One region of the Pseudoalteromonas sp. PS5 genome, then DNA from elsewhere that is predicted to be linked to it. Evidence: predicted binding sites of a transcription regulator. Region 1 holds the regulator's gene; the other holds the start of a gene.
The links. The regulator NrdR, encoded in region 1, represses ribonucleotide reductase genes. The targets are predictions, from matches to a motif close to AAACACNANATNTNGTGTTT.
Positions count from the first base shown of each region.

Region 2: nrdA (class 1a ribonucleoside-diphosphate reductase subunit alpha) is a predicted target of NrdR. The motif match lies at 5,212-5,231, and genes of this name have one in related genera.

Region 1 is NZ_RCSQ01000219.1:3,743-11,786, forward strand. It holds gene D9603_RS20680 (phosphatidylglycerophosphatase A) at 1-29, opposite strand, end outside; gene thiL (thiamine-phosphate kinase) at 38-1,000, opposite strand; gene nusB (transcription antitermination factor NusB) at 1,044-1,454, opposite strand; gene ribE (6,7-dimethyl-8-ribityllumazine synthase) at 1,466-1,930, opposite strand; gene ribBA (bifunctional 3,4-dihydroxy-2-butanone-4-phosphate synthase/GTP cyclohydrolase II) at 2,047-3,159, opposite strand; gene D9603_RS20705 (riboflavin synthase) at 3,188-3,844, opposite strand; gene ribD (bifunctional diaminohydroxyphosphoribosylaminopyrimidine deaminase/5-amino-6-(5-phosphoribosylamino)uracil reductase RibD) at 3,846-4,958, opposite strand; gene nrdR (transcriptional regulator NrdR) at 4,955-5,404, opposite strand; gene glyA (serine hydroxymethyltransferase) at 5,490-6,746, opposite strand; gene thrC (threonine synthase) at 7,004-8,044, opposite strand, start outside.
Region 2 is NZ_RCSQ01000042.1:2,035-10,078, forward strand. It holds gene D9603_RS05590 (TonB-dependent receptor) at 1-685, opposite strand, end outside; gene D9603_RS05595 (YaeQ family protein) at 857-1,384, shown strand; gene yfaE (class I ribonucleotide reductase maintenance protein YfaE) at 1,400-1,675, opposite strand; gene nrdB (class Ia ribonucleoside-diphosphate reductase subunit beta) at 1,675-2,805, opposite strand; gene nrdA (class 1a ribonucleoside-diphosphate reductase subunit alpha) at 2,859-5,144, opposite strand; gene D9603_RS05615 (HAD-IA family hydrolase) at 5,501-6,148, opposite strand; gene ubiG (bifunctional 2-polyprenyl-6-hydroxyphenol methylase/3-demethylubiquinol 3-O-methyltransferase UbiG) at 6,145-6,855, opposite strand; gene gyrA (DNA gyrase subunit A) at 7,118-8,044, shown strand, end outside.

The DNA.
Region 1 (8,044 bases):
TTTAAATTAAATTTGTACTGCTTAGCCAAACCTACTCCTAGCTAAAGTGCTCAAAACCTTGGCCACTTAATTGATAAGGTTGACCTTTATTAACCAATTGAACTTCACCATTATGCGCCGTAATTTGGCCAATACAAACAGGTTCAACACCATATTGTTTTAGCCGAGTTTCAACTGCATTTTTATTGTTATCATTAACGGTAAATAATAACTCATAATCATCTCCAAAACTGAGCGCTAACCGCAGTCGAGCAGCTTCATCTAGACTAGCACGTAAAGCATTCGACATTGGGACTTTATCAACGTGAATTTTGGCACCGACTAATGAGGCCTTTAAAATATGCTGTAAATCAGCCAATAAGCCGTCGGAAATATCTATTGCTGATGTCGCCAAACCACGCAACACTTGTCCTGCGGCCACACGTGGGGCTGGATAATGAAACTTATCAAGTGCTGCTTTATAATGCAGAGGATCCAGCATCAACTCCTGTTTGCGAGCTTCGATCGCTAAACCCGCATCGCCCAACGATCCGGTGACATATATCCAATCACCAACACGCGCGCTCGAGCGTTTTAAGGCTTTACCATTTGGCACTATCCCTTTTGCACACACAGTAATAGTCAGCGGCCCTTGTGTCGTGTCGCCACCAATTACTTGTACATTGTAGTACTCTGCAATTTCATGCATACCTTCTGTAAAAGCTTCTAGCCACTCCATATCAGCTGTCGGTAATGTCAGCCCCAAAGAGATCCAGGTTGGTTCCGCTCCCATTGCAGCCAAATCACTAAGATTCACTGCAATGACCCGATGTCCTAATGCTCTTGGAGGAATGTCTTCAAAGAAATGAACGCCAGAAACCAGCGTATCAGTAGTCACTGCTAGTTGGTGACCAGTAGGTACAGATACCAGTGCACAGTCGTCTCCAATGCCAAGTTCCACATCTCGACGAATAATACCACGTCCCTTAAAATAACGATTGATTAGCTCAAATTCTTTCATACACAAAAAAGCCGGCCTAAGCCGGCTATTCCTATCGTAAAACTTATTTACGAATAAACTTAACCGCTTTGTCCAGCACACCATTGACAAACTTGTGGCTCTCTTCTGCGCCAAACATTTTTGCCAACTCTATGCCTTCATTGATCGCCACTTTATATGGTACATCTTCACGGAACTTAAGTTCATAAGCACTAACACGTAGCACAGCCAACTCAACCATATCTAATTCTTCAAGTGGACGTGCTAAATGTGGTTTGACAGCTTCATCAAGCTGCTTTTGATTAACCACTACGCCACGAGCCAAGTCTTTAAAGTACTCAACATCCACTTTAGATACGTCATTTTCGATCAACATCTGCTGTTCGATGTCGGCAATTGGGTTACCACTTAACTGCCAAGAATAAATAGCTTGTAAAGCAAGTACACGTGCTTTGCGTCTAGCTGCTGGTTTCACTGAGATTCCTCTTAAATTTGCTCTAGCACGTTCACCATTTCTAGTGCACCAAGGGCAGCTTCACCGCCTTTGTTACCCATTTTAGTGCCCGCGCGCTCTATAGCTTGCTCAATGCTCTCAGTAGTTAACACCCCAAAAGCAACTGGAATATCATAATCTAATGAAACACAAGCCAAACCTTTGTTTGACTCATTCGCCACTAAATCGAAGTGTGGCGTACCACCACGGATGATCACACCTAAGGCAATGATTGCATCATGCTCTTTTTTCATTGCTATGCGCTTTGCTGCTAGTGGTAGTTCAACCGCTCCCGGTACATACACTACCGTGATGTCCTCATCACTAACACCACCAGTACGCTTTAACTCATCTACCGCACCCTCAAGTAGGCTGCTACCAATGAAATCATTAAAACGTGAAATGACAATGGCAAATTTTTTGCCAGGAGCGTACTTATTACCTTCGATTACTTTCATTAGATGTTCCTAATCTGTATGAGCAATTGCCAAATTGAGGCGCATGATAGCACAGTAATATGGTAATCGCCTACTATCTGACTATAGGCGATTACAATCAATTTGGCTTTTTGAAATTAATTTGGTTCGACGTATTCAACGACTTCTAAATGGAAGCCTGACAGAGCATGGTACTTTTTCGGTAGACTCATTAGGCGCATCTTCTGAATACCTAAATCAGCCAAGATTTGAGAGCCAATACCAACGGTACGTGATGTGCCTTGGAATTTACGATAATTAACTTGCTCTCCAGCATCTTCTGCGGCAAAAGCTTTCACCAAGGCTTCCATATCTTCGCTGCGCTCTTGTTTACCAAGGATCACTAAAACCCCATCATTTTCAGCGATATGCTTCATAGCGCTTTGCAGCGTCCAACTTCTATCCGCGCTGCGATCAGAATGGAGAATATCGTTAAACGTGCTTTGTAGATGCACACGTACCAAGTTTGCATCTTCCGTTTTAATGTCACCTTTGACCATTGCATAATGAAGTTGATTATCAATAGTATCTTTGTAAGTTACTAAATTAAACTCACCAAATTCAGTAGGTAATCGACATTCCGCCACTTTTTCAATGGTAGTTTCATTTAAGTTACGATATTCAATTAAGTCTGCAATGGTACCGATTTTTATATCGTGCTCTTTGGCGAATACTTCTAGTTGTGGGCGACGTGCCATGGTGCCGTCTGGATTTAGAATTTCAACAATCACAGAGGCAGGCTCCAGTCCTGCCAAACGCGCTAAATCACATCCAGCTTCAGTATGACCTGCGCGCGTTAAAACGCCGCCTGGCTGCGCCATAATTGGGAAGATATGACCTGGCTGTACAATATCCTCAGGTACTGCACCTTTAGCGACCGCAGCTTGCACGGTACGAGCACGATCAGCAGCGGAAATACCCGTTGTTACGCCCTTCGCAGCCTCAATAGACAAAGTAAAGTTGGTAGAAAACTGAGCACCGTTAGTTTTCACCATCAATGGTAAGTTAAGCTGCTCACAACGCTCTTGCGTCATGGTCAAACAGATTAGCCCACGACCATACGTTGCCATGAAATTAATTGCATCTGGTGTAATGTGCTCTGCTGCAACGATCAGATCACCTTCATTTTCTCGGTCTTCATCATCCATCAAAATAACCATTTTACCGGCTTTAATATCGGCGATGATTTCCTCAGCACTATTCAAACTCATAGTTTTCCCATTTTTACTTTGTCTGTGGCTACTTTATAAAGCCAGCTTTCGCCAATAGACTTGTTGTGAGAGTGGTCTCGCTGGCAGCGCTTGGCTCCCCCTGAATTAGTCTTTCGAGGTAGCGGGCGATTTGATCGACTTCAAGATTTAATTCTGAGCCAACTTGAAACCCTGCAATCGTAGTTTCTTGCGCCGTATGCGGCACAATCGTTAATTTAAATCGATTTTGTTCAACTGCGTTAACGGTCAAGCTAATACCATCAATGGCAACAGAACCTTTATAAGGTATATATTTCATTAGTGATGCGGGTGCAGATAACCAATAGTCGGTCGCTCTAGCATTCGGGGTTATCTCTACCACTTTAGCTATCCCATCAACATGGCCGGACACTAAATGGCCGCCCAAACGCGATGTCGGTTGTAACGCCTTTTCAAGATTGACCGTTTGCCCTTTTTTATATTCGGCAAAGCGCGTCAAACTTAAGGTTTCATTAGAAACATCAGCTTTAAATCCATCTTGAAACTTCTCAGTTACAGTAAGGCAAACACCATTGGTTGCAATACTGTCCCCTAAGTTTACATCACTCATATCAAGTGACGATGAGCTCACTCGGACAACTAAATCACCCCCCTTTGGCTGCAATTGAGTTAGTGTCCCTGTCGCTTCGATAATGCCTGTAAACATGTTACTTCTCTTTAGTCGCAGTAATTTTAAGGTCAGGCCCCACTGGCCTCACATCGTCAAATACCAATTCAGGTATTTGCGCCATCGACTGTAACGGCACGGTATTAAACAACCCGCTCCCTGAGCCAATGATTTTTGGTGCTAAATAGACAATATACTCATCAATCAGCCCCTGCTCGTGCATCACTCCGGCAAGGGTTGCTCCGGCTTCTAACCACACATAATTATGTTGTTTTTCAGCCAATGTGCTAAGCACCGCTCGTAGGTCGAGTTTGCCATTAATTTCAGGTACGACTACTTGTTCTACGAAATAAGGCCAATCTTTTGAATTATCAATAGTACGGCGAAAAATAATCACAGGAGATGTAATGCTAAATAGTGCAAGGTCAGGAGTCAGTCGATTTTGAGAATCAATGATTGCGCGTACAGGTTGACGTAACTCTGGTTGCGGGTAGTCGCAGTCTTCTAACAGTGCCTCACGCACATTCAGCCTTGCATTATCGACAATTACAGTATCGGCTCCGCTCAGGACAACACAACTTTGCGCGCGATGATGCTGCACATCCAAGCGTGCTGCGTCAGAGGTGATCCACTTGCTTTGACCATTATTTAATGCTGTTTTGCCGTCAATAGAGGCTGCAAGCTTACAGGTTACGAACGGCAATCCCTGTTCCATTCGTTTCAAAAAGCCATTATTTAGCGCTCTAGCTTGTGGTTCTAGCAAACCAAAGGCCGTTTCAATACCCGCAGCTTCTAGCATTGCCAATCCACGCCCTGCAACTTGCGGGTTAGGGTCAACCATAGCTGCAACCACTTTACTGATACCTGCGTCAATCAGACCTTTCGCACATGGTGGCGTTCTACCGTAATGACTACAAGGTTCGAGTGTTACATAAGCCGTGGCACCAGCAGCTTTAGCTCCAGCTTGCTTAAGCGCATGTACTTCAGCATGGCCTTCACCTGCTTTTAAATGCGCGCCTTCACCAACGATTTCACCGTCTTTTACGATCACACAACCTACGTTGGGGTTTGGGGTTGTGGTGTATTTACCGCGCTTTGCGAGCGTGATAGCTCGGCTCATATATTCATGATCTTGTGATTTGAACTGGCTCAATCCCCCAACCTCGCAATTTCTTCACCAAACTCACGAATATCCTCAAACGAGCGATACACTGAGGCAAATCGCACGTAAGCCACTTTATCAAGCTTTTTGAGAGCTTCCATAATACATTCACCAATCATGTCACTTGGAACTTCACGCTCGCCTGTACCACGAATTTGAGATTTAATCTGATGTACTACTTCTTCTATTTGTTCTGTACTAACAGGGCGCTTTTCCAGCGCTCGGTGCATGCCATTAAGCAGTTTGTCTTCGTTGAACGGCTCTCTGGTGCCATCTTGTTTTATTACTCTTGGCATCAGAAGTTCAGCGCCTTCAAAAGTAGTAAAGCGTTCGTGGCATAAAATACACTCACGGCGACGACGGACTTGATGGCCGGAAGCAACCAATCGTGAATCTATCACTTTGGTATCTTTGGCTGTACAAAATGGACAATGCATAGACGCTCTCGTTGAGTTAAAAACAAAAAAGGCCGCTTGAATGCGGCCTTAATCATAACAAAAAACTGCTTTTTTGTGAGCGAAATTATGCGTAAACAGGTAATTTAGCGCAAATTGCTTTTACTTTTTCTTTCACTTGTGCTTGTACAGACTCATCATTGATGTTGTCTAGTACATCACAGATCCAGCCAGCAAGCTCTTTCGATTCAGCTTCTTTAAAGCCACGACGAGTGATCGCAGGAGAACCGATACGAAGACCTGAAGTAACAAACGGTGAACGAGGGTCGTTTGGTACAGAGTTTTTATTTACTGTGATGTTTGCACGGCCAAGCGCAGCATCTGCATCTTTACCTGTGATGTCTTTGTCAATCAGGTCAAGTAGGAACAGGTGGTTTTCAGTTTTGCCAGAAACCACTTTATAACCACGCTCCTGAAGTACCGCAACCATCGCTTGTGCGTTTTTAACCACTTGCTCTTGGTAAGACTTGAACTCTGGCTGTAGTGCTTCTTTGAACGCAACTGCTTTCGCAGCGATAACGTGACATAGAGGACCACCTTGGCCACCAGGGAATACGGCAGAGTTTAGCTTTTTGTAGATCTCTTCATCATCACAAGCAGAGATGATAAGACCACCACGAGGACCCGCTAGCGTTTTGTGCGTTGTTGTTGTTACAACGTGTGCATGAGGCACTGGGCTTGGGTAAATACCAGCAGCAACGAGACCTGCAACATGCGCCATATCAACAAGTAGGTAAGCACCTACTTTGTCAGCGATTTCGCGGAACTTAGCCCAGTCAACGATACCTGAATATGCAGAGAAACCGCCGATGATCATTTTTGGTTTGTGCTCAAGTGCTAATGCTTCAACCTGAGCGTAATCAATTTCGCCAGTTTCTTCGTTTAGACCGTACTGAATAGCATTGTACGTTTTACCAGAGAAGTTTACATGAGAACCGTGTGTTAAGTGGCCACCATGAGCAAGACTCATACCTAGCACAGTATCATGTGGCTGAAGTAACGCTTGGAATACCGCCGCGTTTGCTTGTGAGCCAGCGTGAGGCTGAACGTTTGCGTAAGTCGAACCAAATAGCTCGTTGGCACGGTCAATGGCAAGTTGCTCAACCACGTCAACGTGCTCACAACCACCATAGTAACGCTTACCTGGGTAACCTTCAGCATACTTGTTTGTTAGCTGAGAACCCTGGGCTTCAAGTACACGTGGGCTACAGTAGTTCTCAGAAGCGATAAGCTCGATGTGCTCTTCTTGACGTGAAGTTTCTGCTTCAATCGCTGCAGACAATTCTGGGTCAAAATCTGCAATATTCATGTTACGTTCTAACATGGTTTCTCCTAGGTAAACGTAAGGGTATTTTTAAAGACAAACTAGCGCCGGTAAGTGGCCAGTGTGTCTATGAAATCAGCATGGGTATATTTAATCAGGGATTGAATTTATTTCACACCCCTATCGCGATGATATTTTTTTATTTAAACATTAATATTTTAAATGAGACAACCCAAGTTGCATTTGAAAAGCTAATATAGTTACGAAATTGAACATACCTAAGTGAGCTATTTACCCACTTAGGTCCCCGTTCTGATCTAGTTCAACTTTGCCAATATCGCCGTCTTCAGGGCGTTATAATCGGCACTAAGTGACTCAGCTAAACAGGGTTTTTTCAGCGCATCAGCCAGCGGTTTCGGCATATCAAGCTTATGATTTAAAACATCTTCTACAGACTCTTTGAATTTTGCAGGATGTGCAGTTGCAAGGAAAATCCCGGTTTCATCCGCTTGAGAGTCAAGCGCTAATCCCTCGTAAGCGATCGCTGTATGCGGTTCAGCCAAATAGCCTTTGTCATGTAATTCTTGCATGACTGTTTGAGTGCGCGCTTCCGACACTGAACGTGAATAAAAGTCATGTTTGTTAAAATCACCTCTTTCCAACATGATTTCAACTCGAGGCCAGTTATTAGGTTTGCTCACGTCCATCGCATTAGAGAGTGACTCCAACGTGTCGTTTGGCTGCCACTCACCTGATGTAACATAACGAGGCACAGTATCATTCTGGTTTGTCGTCGCACTTAGCTTAGCGATCGGTAATCCTATTGCTGCCGCTATCATCGCTGCGCAAACATTACCAAAGTTACCACTTGGTACTGAAACATGCACTTTATCACGCTGCGACTTAGGTAATTGTGCTAGTGCTTCAAAGTAATAACACACTTGCGCCACTAAACGGCTGATGTTGATTGAGTTTGCCGAATTAAGACCAAGTTTTTGCTTCACCTCGTCATCAAGAAATGCAGACTTCACCATCGCTTGGCAGTCATCAAAGCTACCATCTACAGCATAGCAATGAATGTTTTTCCCAAGTGTTGTAAACAGCTTTTGTTGAGCAAGTGAAATTTTGCCATGGGGATACAGGATCACTACATCAACGTTTTCTTTTTCGTAAAAGGCATGGGCAACGGCAGCACCTGTATCACCACTTGTCGCTGTGAGGATAGTTACACGTTCACCTTGATTAAACATGCTGATACATTCAGCCATAAAGCGACCGCCAAAGTCTTTAAACGCTAACGTTGGACCATGAAATAACTCTAAGCAATACTGGTTGTCAGCAACCTCCACAAGCTTAGC
Region 2 (8,044 bases), on a different contig from region 1:
CTGTAGGAATACGATTATCTACAACGTTAACTACGCCACCAATAGCACCAGAACCGTAAAGCAATGTTGCAGGTCCTCTGAGTACTTCTATTTGTTGCGCTGCCAGTGAGTCATTGGTATTTGCGTGATCAGGGCCAACTCTTGAAGCATCGCTGCTGTCTAGGCCATTTTGCGTGATTTTGACACGAGGTCCATCTAAGCCTCTAATAATTGGGCTTGAGCTAACTGGGCCAAAGTAACTGGCGTTAATACCCGGTTGACCTTTTAATGTTTCCCCTAGTGTGGGCTTAGCACGGTTTTTTAATTCATCACCACTTAATACACTAACAGGAGAGGTCATCTCCATACTATTTTTGTGTAATGCCGATGAATAAACAACGATACTCTCAACTGATGTTGGCTCAAGTTGTACACGTACAAACCCTTGTTGTTCAGTGATATTAACGCGGTTGTCTAAATAGTTTGGTTTTGTAATGTGTAATTGAGCATCAGAGTCTACTTCAATTGTAAATTGCCCATTTTTGTCAGATTTGACGGCTTTACTTTTACCATGGAGGTGAACGGTCGCATTACTTAGAGGCTGATTGTTGGCATCAACGACTTTTCCGGTTAATTGTCCTGCATAGGCCTGAGAAGTGCCTAGTAACGAGAATAACGCGCTGGCGATAAGAGACTGCTTAAACATATTTATTTTACCACGAGTTAGATTATTTACTGAACGAGTGAGCCCTTTAGGCAATAGAGTTATAATATAACACTACAGTTTAGGTGGATCAATAACGTTATACTATAACTTAGTTATTGTTGAAATTAATATAGGTACTATAGTTAGAAGATGCGCATAACTAGGCATGCCATGATGAACAAACCATTTGTATTCAAAGCAAGAATTAAAGTTGCTGATTTATTTCATCACAGTCATCATGAAGAAGCATTTACAGCAGCCATGTTGTCAAAAGAGAGCTGTAAACACTTTGCTATTAAACTTATTGGGATCTGTGCGTTGTCGTTTAACAAACCGGTGAAATGGTGTAAACAGGAAAGAAAAAACTGGCCCGATGTCTGGATAGTTAATGATAATAATGACGTTGAGGTTGCACTTTTTATTGGCAATTTTGAAGTAGCTGAAATTACTAAGTATGAAAAACTATTTCCTAAGGTTGTTATTTTCTGCCTAGAAGGTCAGCAGTGGTTTGATGCACGCAAATCACAGCTTGAATTTATTGACTCACTCTCTGTATTTAATATTCCTGAGCGATTTATTGATGAGCTTAGCGATATGTTGACTCGAAGCTTGCATTGGGATGTAATATTTGAGACCAATGCGGTAAGCGTCACAGATGGCGAACACTACATTCGAACACCGGTGACAAAATTAATGTAATCGCAGTAAATTATATTACTCTGGCAATTCAATGGTGATGTCACTGAGCGGTTTACTGCAACATAAAAGGATCTCGCCTTCGCGGACAAACGCTAATGGTTCATTGGAATATTGCGTGCTTCCATTTAGCAATTTTGCACGGCAAGCGCCACAAAACCCTTCTCGACATTGGTAAGACACTTGGATATTGGCGTTTTCTAAAGTCTCTAATATTGAACATGAAGAAGCCACATATTTCAGTGGCTCCTCAATATTATTAACCTGAATGAGGTATATTGGCTTTTCAACCATTACAAATCGAAATCGCCAAAGTCAGCAGCGTCTACTTCTGAATCAATCTGACCAACTAGATAAGAGCTTATTTCTGCTTCTTGTGGTGCAACCTGTACGTTATCTGATACTAACCAAGCGTTGATCCAAGGGATCGGGTTTGACTTGGTCTCAAACTTTGAAGGTAAACCAACAGCGGTCATACGAATATTGGTTATGTACTCGACATATTGACACAAGATATCTTTATTCAGACCGATCATAGAGCCGTCTTTAAATAAGTACTCGGCCCATTCTTTTTCCTGTTCAGCGGCCTCTACAAACATCTTGATTGCTTCTTCGCGACATTGGGCAGCAACAATGGACATCTCAGGATCGTCTTTACCTTCTTGCATAATATTTAAAATATGCTGAGTACCTGAAAGGTGAAGGGCTTCGTCGCGCGCAATTAATTTGATGATTTTGGCATTACCTTCCATTAACTCACGCTCTGCAAAAGCAAATGAACATGCAAAGCTGACATAAAAACGTATTGCTTCTAGGATGTTAACGGACATGATGCAAAGGTATAGTAGCTTTTTAAGCTCGAACAGATTGATGACAACCGTTTTACCATTTATCTCATGCTTGCCTTCACCATACTGGTTATACAGGCTAACTTTTTCAATGAGTTCATCATAATACTTGGTAACCGCATCTGCACGTTCAACGATTTTGTCATTGCCAACAATATCATCGAATATAATCTCAGGGTTTTGTGTAACGTTACGAATAATGTGCGTGTAAGAGCGGCTATGTATCGTTTCACTGAAAGCCCATGTCTCTATCCACGTTTCTAGCTCAGGGATAGAAACGATGGGTAACAGCGCAACATTTGGCGAGCGACCTTGAACACTGTCTAACAACGTCTGATATTTAAGATTGCTAAGGAAAATGTGTCTTTCATGCTCAGGAAGAGCCTGAAAATCAAGTCTGTCTTTACTTACATCAACCTCTTCAGGGCGCCAAAAGAAAGAAAGTTGCTTTTCAATGAGCTTTTCGAAAATCGGGTACTTTTGCTGGTCGTAGCGAGATACGTTAACTGTCTGTCCGAAAAACATCGGCTCTTTTAGTTGATCGTTATGATTTCTGCTAAACGTTGAATATGCCATAAATGTGTTACTCAATACCTAAAAAAGCGGGTGAAGCACACCCGCATAGAACGTTATATCTTACAAGCGCCGCCTTCACAGCCATCATCTTCTACTTCAGGTTTTAGTTCGTCCTGAGCATCTGACGCACCATCACGGGTGTTATGGTAGTAAAGGGTTTTAACACCAAGTTTGTATGCAGTTAGTAAGTCTTTTAAAAGTAGCTTCATAGGTACTTTACCCGCTTCAAACTTACTTGGATCATAATTCGTGTTTGCAGAAATGGTCTGATCGATGAATTTCTGCATGATGCCTACTAATGTCAAGTAGCCATCGTTTGAAGGAATATCCCACAGTAACTCGTAACTGTCTTTCAGTCTTTCATACTCAGGTACTACTTGCTTCAAGATACCATCTTTACTTGCTTTCACGCTGATGTGACCGCGTGGTGGCTCGATACCATTGGTAGCGTTTGAAATCTGAGACGAAGTTTCAGAAGGCATTAAAGCAGACAATGTAGAGTTACGCATACCATGCTTCTTGATGCTTTCTCTGAGCGCGTCCCAGTCAAGGTGCAATGGCTCAGCACAAACTTTGTCTAGATCTCGTTTGTACGTATCAGTAGGCATAATACCTTGTGAGTAAGTTGTCTCGTTGAACTTAGGACAAGCACCACGCTCTTTGGCAAGTTCATTCGAGGCTTTCATCAGATAATATTGAATTGCTTCAAATGTTTTATGGGTTAAACCATTCGCGCTACCATCAGAGTACTTCACACCATTTTTTGCTAAGTAATAAGCAAAGTTGATAACGCCGATGCCTAGAGTACGACGACCCATAGTTGCGTTGTAAGCAGCAGGTACTGGGTAATCTTGATAATCCAACAGGTTATCAAGCGCACGAACTGCCAGCTCAGCAAGCTCCTCTAATTCATCTAAAGATTTGATCGCACCTAGGTTAAATGCAGAAAGCGTGCACAGTGCAATTTCGCCTTCAGGGTCATTAACATGACTCAACGGTTTTGTTGGCAATGCAATTTCAAGACACAGGTTTGACTGACGAATTGGTGCTACTTTAGAGTCAAACGGACTGTGAGTATTACAGTGGTCAACATTCTGTAGGTAAATACGACCTGTACTTGCGCGCTCTTGTGCAAACATGGAGAAAAGCTCAATTGCTTTGATGCGCTTTTTACGAATAGATTCATCCTGCTCGTATTTTGTATAAAGCGCTTCGAATTCTTGCTGATCTTCAAAGAAAGCATCGTAGAGCCCAGGTACGTCTGATGGACTAAACAGGGTAATATAGTCATCTTTAATCAGTCGGCTGTACATGGTTTTATTGAACTGCACACCGTAATCTAAATGACGGACACGGTTTTCTTCAACACCGCGGTTGTTCTTAAGTACAAGTAGGTTTTCAATCTCTAAATGCCAAAGTGGGTAGAATAGGGTAGCCGCACCACCACGTACACCGCCTTGAGAACAGCTTTTAACTGCAGTCTGAAAATGCTTATAAAATGGAATACATCCTGTGTGGTATGCTTCACCATTTCTAATTGGGCTACCTAGCGCTCGGATACGTCCTGCATTGATACCAATACCTGCTCGTTGGCTTACGTACTTTACTATTGCAGATGAAGTAGCGTTAATTGAATCTAAGCTGTCAGCACATTCAATTAATACGCATGAACTAAACTGGCGTGTAGGCGTACGAACACCAGCCATAATAGGCGTTGGTAGTGAAATTTTGAACGTAGAGACGGCATCATAAAAGCGCTTGATGTAATCTAAGCGTGTTTCTTTTGGATAATTTGCGAATAAGCTTGCAGCAACTAACACATACAAAAACTGTGCGCTTTCGTAGATTTCACCTGTAACACGGTTTTGTACGAGGTACTTACCTTCCAGCTGCTTAACGGCCGCATAGCTGAAATTCATGTCGCGATTATGGTCAATATAATCGTTTAGTTCGTTGAACTCAGCCTCAGTGTAATCAGTCAACAAGTGTTGATCATATCGTTTGTCTTCAACAAGCTTTACCACATGCTGATATAGGTGAGGCGGCTCAAAGCATCCATATGCTTTTTTGCGTAGGTGAAAAATAGCAAGTCGAGCTGCAAGGTATTGGTAGTCCGGAGATTCTTTTGAAATAAGATCCGCTGCAGCCTTTATAATCGTTTCGTGGATATCACCAGTGCGAATACCGTCATAAAACTGAATGTGTGACTTTAACTCAACCTGAGAAACTGAGACGTTATCTAGGCCTTCTGCGGCCCATGTAATGACACGATGGATCTTGTCTAGATCTAACGGCTCTTTGCGACCGTTTCTTTTGCATACAGATAGCTGTTGGTTCATGTTATGTGCCTGTATTCCTTAGGAACGCGCTTTAGATATCGCACGAATTAAAAATTGTTTAGCAAACCACCACTATATATGGTGCTATAGCGGCTAGGGATCACAAGATAGTGGGGTTAGTGCGAATTTGCAAGAGAACAACTTTAGGAGAATTGTGGATAAGTTTGGGATAATTTATTTATGTTAGTGCCCACTCACCTTCGACAATCCGCTTATCTGCTCACAAAGAAAAATCAACTTAAAGATGGTGCTTTTTAGTAAAAATAAAAAAAAAAGTTTAAGTGATTTTTTTCTACACAAATTCGTTTCTATAATCGTTAAAGCACAATATCTTGTGCTTTGAAAAAATTATAGCACTAGATATGCGATATTGCATCCAACGGGTTAGTAAGATATAGATCCGCATTCCAAGACTTAGCAACTTGTTCAGAAGGGATGAATCCCCACATCGCAACAGCACTTTTCATTTTTGCAGATTTTGCAGCAATAATGTCACGCTCTGCATCACCTACATACATACATTGACTGGGATCAACCCCCAGTTTTGAGGCAACCAATAAGAGCGGCTCTGGGTGTGGTTTTGCGACTGAAAGCGTATCGCCACAAACCACAATATCTATCTTTGCCAGTTCTGGTATTTGCTTTAATAACGGTAGCGTCAAAAACTCAGGCTTATTGGTCATGATCCCTACCTTTATGTTTTGCTTTCGAAGGCTATCCAATAACGCCCCAATATTTGCAAAACAATGAGAGTGTTTGGCAAGGTTATCCGCATAATAGTCGAGTACAGATTGGCGTAGTTGATTAACATCAAATTGATGCAAGGTGTCGCCAAACCCCACTTTTAGCATTGCCGCGACCCCGTCAGATATGGCACTGCTGTAAATGGCTTTTTCAACCACAGCCATATTATTCATTGCTAAAACGTGATTTAGCGCAGCACCCAAGTCTTCACTCGTGTCGAGCAGTGTGCCATCTAGGTCAAATAAAACAGCGTTAATCATACTAGCTTCTCAAAATGAAGTACGTAGTTGACGGAAACGTCTTTAGTTAAAGTGAATGTCTGTCCAATCGGATTGTAGTGAATACCGCTTGCTGCTCTTACTTTTAAGCCATAACTCTCGGCCCAATTTATCAAAGTAGAAGGACGAATAAATTTGTCATGTTCGTGAGTGCCTTCTGGCACAATCTTCAGTAACTTTTCAGCGGCAACAATAGCTAGCAAATAAGCTTTAGTGGTTTTGTTTAAGGTAGAAAAGAACGCATGTCCACCAGGTTTCACTAATTTTGCAACTGCGCGGATGATAGACTCTGGATCGGGTACGTGTTCAAGCATCTCCATACAGGTAACTACATCAAATGTACCAGCACGCTGCTGGGCAAAATCTTCAACTGGCACTTTTTGGTAGTTCACCTGAATATTGGCTTCTAGTGCGTGTAGTTTGGCAACATTTAGTGGCTCTTGACCCATATCAATACCGGTTGCATGTGCCCCCATCTTCGCCATACTTTCCGTTAGTATTCCGCCACCGCAGCCAACATCTAGTACATCTTTAGCAAATAAACCGCCACATTTATCGTTAATAAAGTCTAATCGCAAGGGGTTAACATTATGAAGCGGCTTAAATTCTCCTTCTTTGTCCCACCAGCGTTCGGCGATTTCTTCAAATTTTGCTATTTCATTAGGGTCTACATTTTGATGTTCGGTCATAAAAAACTTCCTCGTCGAATTGAGCGCATTATAAAAGGGATTTGATAAAAATAGCACCTGTAAAACGCTAAAAAGTGTGATAGCATGGCTAACGAATTTTATAATAAACAACACCCTTGCTGATACGCTGAAGCAATTCGGTTTTTAATAAGTGCTTTGATTTTGCATTTCAATTAACAAGCCATTTGATATTCAGCAAACAGCGCTACACACGTAATAGTGTGACATAAAAGGGGTGGACACTGAAGGAAAGTGGAGTCAAATGTCTGATCTCGCCAATGAAATCCTGCCAGTCAATATCGAAGATGAATTAAAAAATTCATATCTAGATTATGCGATGAGCGTTATTGTAGGCCGTGCATTACCTGATGTACGTGATGGCCTAAAACCAGTTCACCGCCGTGTATTATTCGCGATGAATGAATTGAAAAATGACTGGAATAAACCTTATAAGAAATCAGCTCGTGTAGTTGGTGATGTTATCGGTAAATATCACCCGCACGGTGATAGTGCTGTGTACGATACAATTGTACGTATGGCTCAACCTTTCTCTCTGCGCTATATGCTAGTAGATGGACAAGGTAACTTTGGTTCTGTTGATGGTGACTCTGCTGCTGCAATGCGTTATACGGAAGTGCGTATGGCGAAAGTTGCACATGAGTTACTTGCAGATCTTGAAAAAGAAACCGTGGATTATGTGCCAAACTATGATGGTACAGAACAAATACCTGATGTTTTACCAACAAAAATACCCAACCTATTGGTTAACGGTTCTTCTGGTATCGCAGTTGGTATGGCAACCAATATTCCACCTCATAATTTAACTGAGGTGATCAATGGCTGTTTGGCTGTTATCCAAAACCCAGACATTACCATTGAAGAATTGATTGACTATATACCAGGTCCAGATTTCCCAACTGCTGCTATTATCAGTGGTAAAAAAGGCATCGAACAAGCTTATAAAACAGGTCGTGGTAAGATTTATATCCGCGCCAAAGCGGAAATCGAAGTCGATGAAAAAACAAACAAAGAAACAATCATCGTCCACGAAATTCCGTATCAAGTAAACAAAGCGAGATTAATAGAGAAGATCGCTGAGCTTGTAAAAGACAAAAAAGTCGAAGGGATCAGTGCGCTGCGCGACGAGTCAGACAAAGACGGTATGCGTATTGTTATTGAGATTAAGCGC